Regions from separate parts of the Fictibacillus sp. 26RED30 genome, predicted to be linked through region 2. Evidence: riboswitches for the same ligand, from Rfam matches in the RefSeq annotation. Region 2 holds a riboswitch; the other holds the start of a gene.
The links. Region 2 has a riboswitch for S-adenosylmethionine ahead of IHV11_RS07845 (bifunctional homocysteine S-methyltransferase/methylenetetrahydrofolate reductase). Riboswitches for the same ligand answer to the same signal wherever they lie in the genome.
Positions count from the first base shown of each region.

Region 1: it holds a riboswitch for S-adenosylmethionine, as region 2 does, so the genes downstream of both, IHV11_RS20915 (methionine ABC transporter ATP-binding protein) here and IHV11_RS07845 (bifunctional homocysteine S-methyltransferase/methylenetetrahydrofolate reductase) in region 2, are expected to answer to the same signal.

Region 1 is NZ_JACZDV010000011.1:6,764-11,732, forward strand. It holds gene serS (serine--tRNA ligase) at 1-1,228, shown strand, start outside; tRNA gene IHV11_RS20910 (tRNA-Ser) at 1,562-1,654, shown strand; SAM riboswitch class I at 1,874-1,979, shown strand; gene IHV11_RS20915 (methionine ABC transporter ATP-binding protein) at 2,048-3,061, shown strand; gene IHV11_RS20920 (methionine ABC transporter permease) at 3,117-3,716, shown strand; gene IHV11_RS20925 (MetQ/NlpA family ABC transporter substrate-binding protein) at 4,033-4,848, shown strand; gene IHV11_RS20930 (deoxynucleoside kinase) at 4,899-4,969, opposite strand, start outside.
Region 2 is NZ_JACZDV010000001.1:1,520,011-1,524,979, forward strand. It holds gene cobA (uroporphyrinogen-III C-methyltransferase) at 1-447, shown strand, start outside; gene IHV11_RS07835 (sirohydrochlorin chelatase) at 448-1,200, shown strand; gene IHV11_RS07840 (NAD(P)-binding protein) at 1,216-1,854, shown strand; SAM riboswitch class I at 1,856-1,970, shown strand; gene IHV11_RS07845 (bifunctional homocysteine S-methyltransferase/methylenetetrahydrofolate reductase) at 2,035-3,885, shown strand; gene metH (methionine synthase) at 3,878-4,969, shown strand, end outside.

The DNA of each region.
Region 1 (4,969 bases), on a different contig from region 2:
AAAGTTATCTGCACGTGGTGAAGACTTATCTGGATTAGATCAGTTCGAAGCATTAGATCAGCGCCGCCGTGAGTTAATTGGTGAAACGGAAGCTTTGAAATCTAAGCGTAACGAAGTATCTAAGCAAGTAGCAGAATTTAAGCGTGAGAAAAAAGACGCGGACCACCTGATCACAGAGATGCGCGAAGTAGGTGACAAGGTCAAAACGATGGATGAAGAGCTTCGTCAAGTAGAAGAAGATCTTCACGGCATCATGCTAACATTGCCTAACATTCCGCATGAAAGTGTTCCTGTTGGTGATACAGAAGACGATAACGTACCTGTACGTCACTGGGGAGATGTTCCTGAGTTTGCTTTTGAAGCAAAACCTCACTGGGATATCGCAACTGAACTAAACATCGTTGATTTTGAACGTGGAGCAAAAGTGACAGGCAGCCGTTTCGCTTTTTATAAAGGATTAGGAGCTCGCTTAGAGCGTGCACTTATCAACTTCATGATGGATCTTCACGAAGATGAGCATGGCTACACAGAGGTGCTGCCTCCGTACATGGTTAACCGTCAGAGCATGACAGGAACAGGTCAACTTCCAAAGTTTGAAGAAGACGCGTTCAAAATTCGTGAAGAAGATTATTTCTTGATTCCAACTTCTGAGGTTCCTGTAACGAACATGCACCGAGAAGAGATTCTAACAGCTGACGAACTTCCGATCACATATGCGGCGTACAGCGCTTGTTTCCGTTCTGAAGCGGGATCTGCAGGACGCGACACGCGCGGTTTGATCCGTCAGCATCAGTTCAACAAAGTAGAGCTTGTTCGCTTCGTTAAACCTGAGGATTCTTATGAGGAGCTCGAGAAGCTTACAGGACACGCTGAAAAAGTCCTTCAGCTGCTCAACCTTCCGTACCGCGTACTCAGCATGTGTACAGCTGACCTAGGCTTTACAGCAGCTAAGAAGTACGATATCGAAGTATACCTTCCGAGCTATGGTGAGTACCGCGAGATTTCTTCTTGCTCTAACTTTGAAGATTTCCAAGCGCGCCGTGCTCAAATTCGTTTCCGTCGCGATGCAAAAGGGAAGCCAGAATTCGTTCACACGCTAAACGGATCTGGACTTGCGATTGGTCGAACAGTAGCTGCTATCTTAGAGAACTACCAACAAGAAGAGGGCACTGTAGTCATTCCAGAAGTTCTCCGTCCTTATATGGGCAACAAAGAAGTAATTAAGTAAACAGTGAAAGAAGCTGACTCTTAAAAGGTATCCAAAGGGACTTTTAGAGTCAGCTTTTATCTATTAATGGGTGTAAAAGCTTCATTATCGGTGGTCCGAACAAGTTTTCAGGTGGTGGGAAGAGTTCTAGCGGTGAAAATTCAGGATTCACAGTTGAAAGTCATAGAACTACAGGTGGTAAGCACTGTTTTATCGGTGAACGTGTAATAAATATAAGAACACGTACCGTAAAAGCATACCTACAAAAGAAACAAATAAAAAATCAAAAAAAGTTTTTGAAAACCGTTGACACTATATTTATCAGCATGTTATTATAGTTCTTGTCAGTCACACGGAGGTATACCCAAGTCCGGCTGAAGGGATCGGTCTTGAAAACCGACAGGGGTTTAACGACCCGCGGGGGTTCGAATCCCTCTACCTCCTCCATATACATATTCAACCTCATCTGATTTCTCGGATGAGGTTTTTTGTTGTATTTTTTCTTTTTAAGAATCGCATTCAAACACCGACAGAAAATCCTAAAATATTTTAACCATTCATCCCAACGTATGTAAGCGCTAACACTTTAAAGTGATAAAATTTAGTATTGACAGAACTTTTAGACAGGGCGTATGATGACAACTATAACTTAATTCAATAATGCAATACTTATTCAGAGAGACCGAGGGATCAGGCCCTATGACGTCCGGCAACCTCCATTAGGAACGGTGCTACTTCCTGCAGAATGATGATTCATTCTGGAAGATAAGTCGATGTTTACTTATTCGCCCTCTTCCATGAAATGAAGAGGGCTTTTTTATATTGTAAGGGGGATGGCATATGATCGAGATCAATGACGTTACGAAATTATATAAAGTAAAAGGCAAAGAAATCGTCGGAGTGAAGAATGTGTCACTGACGATCGACAAAGGTGAGATCTTTGGCATTGTAGGATATAGCGGTGCTGGGAAGAGTTCGTTGCTGCGCTGTCTTAATTTATTGGAAAAACCAACATCAGGAGAAATCAAGATCGATGGCATCTCGATTACGAAGCTCGGGAAAAAGGAGTTACGCGAGGAGCGTCTTAAGATCGGTATGATCTTTCAGCACTTTTATTTGATTAGTGCGAAGACCGTTTTTGAAAACATTGCGTTCGCATTAAAAGCAGCAGGAAAAACGAAAGAAGAAATCAAAGATAAAACAAATGAGCTTTTAAAGATGGTGGGATTGGAGAATCAAAAAGATCAGTACCCTTCTCAGCTGAGTGGGGGGCAGAAACAGCGAGTAGGTATTGCAAGAGCACTTGCCAATGATCCGAAGGTTTTGCTATGTGATGAAGCTACTTCAGCTCTTGATCCGAACACGACGAAATCGATCCTTTCCTTACTGAAGTCCATCAATAAAAAGTTAGGCATTACGATCGTGTTGATCACGCACGAGATGGAAGTGGTAAAAGAGATCTGCCACCGAATGGCGATCATGCAGGATGGAGAAATCATCGAGTCAGGTGACGTGTACAACATTTTTGCTAATCCAGAAAAAGAGCTCACAAAAACGTTCATCAGCTCTGTAATTCAAATGGATCTGCCAGAACCTCTTCTGAAAAATAGAAAAGGAACTGTGATTAAGATCCAGTTCAAAGGAGCAATTGCAGAAGAGGCTGTTGTTTCTGAGCTTTTCCAAAACTTTAACGTAAAAGGGAATATCCTTCACGGAAAAATCGAATATATTCAGGAAACACCGCTTGGTATCTTCATCATGGAACTAGTCGGTGAAGGGGCAGAAGTGAAGCGAGCGATCTCATATATTGAAGGTCGCATAGAAAATCTTGAGGTGGTGAAAAAAGTTGCTTGATTCTATTTTGAATATCCTTCCAGATCTGAATAAAGCATTCTTTGAAACGTTATATATGGTCGCTATATCACTTGGTGTTTCATTAATTGTAGGATTACCTCTAGGAATTATACTGTTTGTTACCGACAAAGGATTGTTATTTGAAAATGTGTGGATCAAGCAGATAGCGGGCATTCTTGTGAACTTGATCCGCTCTGTACCATTCATCATTTTATTAGTCGCGTTGTTACCATTAACACAGCTCATTACCGGAACAACGATCGGACCAACTGCAGCTTCAGTTTCTCTATCCGTTGCAGCCATCCCGTTCTTTGCGCGGCTCGTAGAAACCTCTTTACGAGAGATCGATAAAGGAGTGATTGAAGCGGCCGTTGCAGTAGGCGCGACGCCATGGATGATCATCCGTGAAGTCCTTCTACCAGAAGCAAAGCCAGGAATCGTTCAAGCGATAACAGTAACAGCAATCAGCTTGCTAGGCTATTCAGCCATGGCAGGTATCGTCGGTGGCGGAGGAATCGGAGACTTCGCAATCCGCTTCGGCTACTACCGATACGACAATACAATCATGCTCACAACCGTAATCCTACTAATCGTAATCGTCCAGCTCATGCAAGTCATCGGAGACGGTGCAGCGAAGGCTGTGAATAAACGATAAATTTATTTACTAAAGGTAAGACGAAGATAAATTTATCTTTAAAGGTTTAGGTTTAAAAGACTTCTCGGCAAGTTGATTGGAGTGCAAGATGCGAGACTCCTGGGGGATCAGCGTGCCTTCTACATGAATTAACATCTCGCAAGGCATGCGACGAGGAAGCTCACTTCGGTAGTAATTCTTGTAGACGCAGGAGCAAATCTTAAAATACATAAGATGGCTCACCGCACGCCCCCCGGAAAGGGAGCATCTGGAACGGAAATCAACCGCTAAAAAAAACATCATGTAATAGCAAAAACAATTTTTAAAGGGGATCAACATGAAAAAAATCATACTTACACTACTAACAGCACTGCTAGCTTTCGGTTTAGCAGGATGCTCATCTTCATCAGATGCATCAAAAGATAAAGAAGTAACCTTAGGCGCAACAGCAGGACCTTACACCGACATGGTCAACAAAGCCATCAAGCCCTCACTTGAGAAAAAAGGGTATAAAGTAAAAGTCATTGAATTCAGCGACTATATTCAACCAAACATGGCTTTATCAAAAGGGGATCTTGATGCTAACCTTTTTCAGCACAAAGTGTACATGGAGAATTTCGCAAAAGAAAAGAACTTAAAGCTTTCAGAAGTTATCATCGTTCCTACAGCACCGATGGGTCTCTATTCTGAGAAATTCAAATCCGTTAAGGACATAAAAGAAGGCAGTACGGTCGCAATACCGAATGATCCTGTTAACTTAGCACGTACGTTGCTCATGCTTGAAGATGCAAAACTGATCACCATCAAGGAAGGAATCAACGAACTAACAGCTTCCGAAAAAGATGTTAAAGATAACCCTAAGAAGCTCGTGTTCAAACCACTAGAAGCCGCACAGCTTCCGCGTGCTGTTCAAAGTGCAGATGTTGCAGCTGTGCCTGGTAACTTTGCACTCGCAGCTAAGATGGATTTATTAGATGCGATCCAATTAGAGAACATGCCCGACACGTACCGTAACCGTGTTGTGGTGAACACGAAAGATGTTGATTCTGCTTTTGCAAAAGATATTAAAAAGGTAGTGGAATCGAAGGAGTTTGAAGAAGTGATCGATAAGGAGTTCGAAGGCTTCGGAAAACCAGAATGGATGAAGAAATAAAATCAAACAAAACCCCGGGCTCATAAGAATGAGAACCGGGGTTTTTATGTTTATAAGCGAACTTCTCGTTTCGCTTCAATTTTTTGTGCGATCTTTTCTACGATGTGATCGATGGATTCTG
Region 2 (4,969 bases):
CCAGGGATAACATCAGGGATTGCAGCACCAGCTTATGCGGGCATACCTGTTACACATCGAAACATCGCTTCAAGCTATGCAGTCGTTACAGGTCATCGCAAAAAAGGCGAAGAAGATGAACTGAAATGGGAAAGTCTAGCGAACGGTATTGATACGTTAGCGATCTATATGGGAGTGGGCAACCTAGGTTATATTTGCGAACAGTTAACGAAAAACGGAAAAAGTAAAGAAACACCCGTTGCTCTCGTTCAATGGGGTTCCTTAGAAAGTCAACGAACCGTTACAGGTACACTCGATACGATTGAAGATATTGTGGTTAGAGAACATATTGAGAATCCCAGTATGATCATTGTTGGTGAGGTCGTTCGTCTTCGCAGTGAACTGAAATGGTTTGAACAGCTGAACGATGAACGGAATAAGCTTGCTGACGTTAGAGAGGCATTGTAAATGAAGGCATTGCTCTTTATCTGTCACGGTACAAGATTGGAAAAAGGACGTATGGAAGCAGAAGAATTTGTGAGACTCTGTATGGCTCAAGTTGATGTGTCCATTAAGGAGATTTGTTTTCTAGAGCTTAGTGAACCCTCTATCGCTCAAGGGTTTGAAACCTGTATAGAAAAAGGAGCAACAAGCATCTCTGTCATTCCTGTGTTCTTATTAAGTGCGAACCATATAAAAAAAGACATACCGAAAGAACTTCAGCAACTGCAGGCTACATATCCAGAAGTTGAAGTGAATTACGGACGCCCTTTCGGTGTACATGAAGCCATTTCCCATTTGTTATGGGAGAAGATCATCAAAAGCGCAGTTACGTTAAGAAAAAATTCACATGTCCTTCTAGTGGGCAGAGGTAGCACCGATCAAGATGTAAAGCGGGACCTAGAAGCAATAGCATCTAACGTTCAAAATCATTATGGAATTCCTAGTATTCAAGCTTGTTTTCTAACTGGTTCAGAACCAAGCTTTGAGGAAGCACTCTGGAGTAGTAGCGAATCATATGAGCAGGTTATCGTTGTGCCTTATCTTCTATTTTCAGGACTATTAATAAATGGGATGAAACATACGATAACTCGCTATCAGCAGCAGACCACACAAAACGTAGCTCTTTGTGACACCCTTGGCTACCATCCTATCCTTAAAGACGTTTTACTCACGCGTATCCATGAAACACTTGAAACAAAGAAGTATGCATGTTCTTAAAAAGAGAGGAATGCTATGTATCCTATTCACATAAATTTGTCTGGTAGAACGGTTGTAGTAGCTGGCGGTGGTCTAGTAGCACATCGTAAAATTAATGATTTATTGAATGAAGAGGCAATAATTACAGTAATCAGCCCAGCAGCTGTTAAAGAAATTCAAGAATGGCATGCTGAACGAAAGCTGACTTGGATCGAAAGAGAAGTGGAACGTGCAGATTTGGAAGAAGCGTTTCTAATCATTGCTGCAACCAATAGTAAAGAGATGAATTCTTGGATTGCAGAACAAACAACTTCGAAACAGCTTGTGAATGTTGTTGACCAACCAGACCTGGGTAACTTTATTGTTCCTAGTGTCGTAAAGAGAGGGAAACTCATTTTATCAGTTTCTACTTCTGGAGCTAGTCCAAGTTTATCTAAATCGATAAAAAAAGAGCTTCAACAAAAATACAGTGAAGACTATGAAACGTATTTAGATTTTTTATTTCAATGTAGATCTATCATTAAGAAGGAATATCCGGAAAAAAATCGAAAAGACTTATTAACAAAGCTAACAGATCGGTCCTTTTTATATAACGAAGAAAAGCAACGCGCGTATAAACAGGAATTAATAAAGAAAATAGATCGCAATTTAGTAAACGAACCAATAAATGAATAAATCCTTATCAAGAGAGGTAGAGGGAGCGGCCCTATGAAACCTCAGCAACCAGCAGCTACTAGCTGAAAAGGTGCTAATTCCTGCAAGTTCAATTCTTGAACTTGTAAAGATAAGAAGACCCCGACGCTCAAAAAGTCTTCTTTTATAGAAGGCTTTTTATTTTTTATATAGGAGGCTGTCATGAGTTTAATCACAGACTTAAAACAAAACAAGATATTAATCGGTGATGGGGCGATGGGAACCCTTCTGTATTCGTACGGATCCGACTTTTGTTACGAAGAGTTAAATCTTTCTCAAGAAGAGCAGATCTATAATATCCATCGTGCTTATTTAGATGCAGGTGCTGATATCATTCAAACCAATACGTATGCAGCGAACTATTCAAAGCTCGAACGCTATGGGCTTCAAGATCACGTAAAAGAGATTAATAAAGCGGCTGTTCAGATCGCCAGAAAAGCTGCTCATAAAGAATATGTTGTAGGTACGATCGGTGGCATACGCGGTATAAAACCAAATAGCATTTCTCTTGATGAGATCAAGCGCAGTTTTCGCGAGCAGCTGTATTGTTTGTTGATGGAGAATGTAGATGGCATCCAATTAGAAACCTATTATGACCTTGAAGAATTAGAAACGGTTTTACAAATTGCTAGAAAAGAAACATCACTTCCGATTATTGCTCAAGTGTCATTACAGGAAGTCGGCTTTATGCAGGACCGCACTCCCATTTCAGAAGCTTTGACCTCTTTAGAGAACATTGGTGCTGATGTTGTGGGATTAAACTGTCGTCTAGGGCCTTATCACATGCTGATGACGCTTGAAGAAGTTGCATTACCAAATAAGGCAATTCTTTCAGCGTTTCCTAATGCATCGCTTCCTTCTTATACAGATGGCCGTTTTAATTATGAGGGGGACGCTGACTATTTTAAAGAATGTGCCCGTTTGTTCAGGCAGCAAGGAGTTCGTCTACTAGGCGGATGTTGTGGTACGACGCCTGCTCATATACATGCCTTCTCTAGTGAACTTAAAAACTTAGAACCTGTAACAGAAAAAGAAGTGAAACAAAGAAAGCGAAAAGTTGTCATACAGACAGCATCAAAATCGAAATATGTACCATTAAGTGAAGTAGTAAAGAAGAAGCAATCCATTATTGTTGAACTAGATCCACCACGTAAATTAGATACGTCACGTTTTATGGAAGGAGCAAAGGCGTTAAAAGAAGCGGGAATCGATGCACTTACCCTCGCTGATAACTCGCTTGCTTCACCCCGTGTTTGTAACTCTGCACTAGGGTCCATTGTGCAGTCCCAACTTAACCTTCGTCCGCTCGTTCATATTACGTGCCGCGATAGAAATTTAATCGGTCTTCAGTCTCATTTGATGGGGCTTCACACGCATGGGATTCATGAAATACTAGCTGTAACTGGAGATCCCGCAAGCGTCGGAGATTTCCCAGGTGCGTCGTCTGTATATGATGTCACTTCATTTGAACTGATCAAGCTCATCAAGCAGTTTAATAAAGGATTATCTCTATCAGGGAAAGAACTTGGCGAAAAAACATCCTTTACGGTCGGAGCGGCTTTTAACCCAAACATCCGGTCCATGGATAAAGCCGTTGAGCGGTTAGAGAAGAAAATCGCATATGGCGCAGATTACTTTATCAGCCAGCCTGTTTTTTCAGAGCAAAGACTAATTGAAACGTATGAGGCTACAAAGCACATTGATAAACCGATCTATATTGGAATCATGCCGTTAACCTCTTCACGAAACGCAGAGTTTCTTCACCATGAAGTTCCTGGCATCAAACTTTCTGATTCTGTACGTGATCGCATGGGCAAGTATAAAGATGATCCACAACAGGCGTGCGAAGAAGGCTTATTGATTGCCAAGTCGTTATTAGACACAGCTATGGAACTCTTTAACGGCATCTATCTGATCACACCATTTATGCGGTACGAGCTAACCGTAGAATTAGCACAATATGCACGAGCTAACCATCCATCACTTTTAACCAGGAGGTCACAGAATGCCTAAGTCATCAATAGAAAAACAGCTAAAATCAAAGATCTTAATCATGGATGGTGCGATGGGAACGATGCTTCAAGAAGCGGAACTCACTCCAGAAGATTTTGGCGGTGAAGCTTATGACGGTTGTAATGAGTATCTAAATGTAACGGCACCTGATGTTATCGAATCCATTCATTATAAATATCTTGAGGCGGGCGCTGATATCATTGAAACGAATACATTCGGGGGCACGAATCTTGTACTGGATGAATACGAACTAGGATATAGAGCATACGAGATCAATAAGCTTGGAGCAGAAATAGCAAGGAAAGCCGCTGATACTGTTTCAACAGAAAAGTGGCCGCGTTTTGTTGCCGGTTCACTCGGACCGACCACAAAAACGCTCAGTGTTACGGGCGGTACGACGTTTGATCTGTTAAGAGATGCATATGCCGAACAAGCACGAGGATTGATTGACGGAGGTGCAGATCTTCTTCTCTTAGAGACAAGCCAAGATATGCTGAATGTAAAAGCTGGCTTTTTAGGGATCGAGCAAGCTATTGAACAAACGGGAAAAAGAATCCCACTGATGGTTTCTGGAACGATTGAACCGATGGGAACCACACTTGCTGGACAGTCGATTGAGGCTTTTTATATATCGTTAAAACACATGAATCCTCTTGCCGTTGGGTTGAACTGCGCAACAGGGCCTGAATTCATGCAAGATCACATTCGCTCTCTATCAAGTCTGTCTACATCAGCAGTGAGCTGTTATCCGAATGCAGGACTACCAGATGAAGAAGGAAATTATCATGAAACACCAGACTCATTGGCTACTAAATTATCTGGGTTTGCAGAAAAAGGATGGCTGAATGTGGTGGGTGGTTGCTGCGGTACTACACCTGCTCATATTAAAGCATTATCAAAAGCTATGAAGAACTATCAACCACGTGACCTGCAAGTAAACGAAACTCATATGGTTTCAGGAATTGAACCATTCATCTATGATGATCCGACGTTAAGACCGATTATGGTAGGAGAAAGAACAAATGTTATCGGATCTCGTAAATTTAAACGGTTGATTGCTGAAGGGGAATTTGAAGAAGCGGCT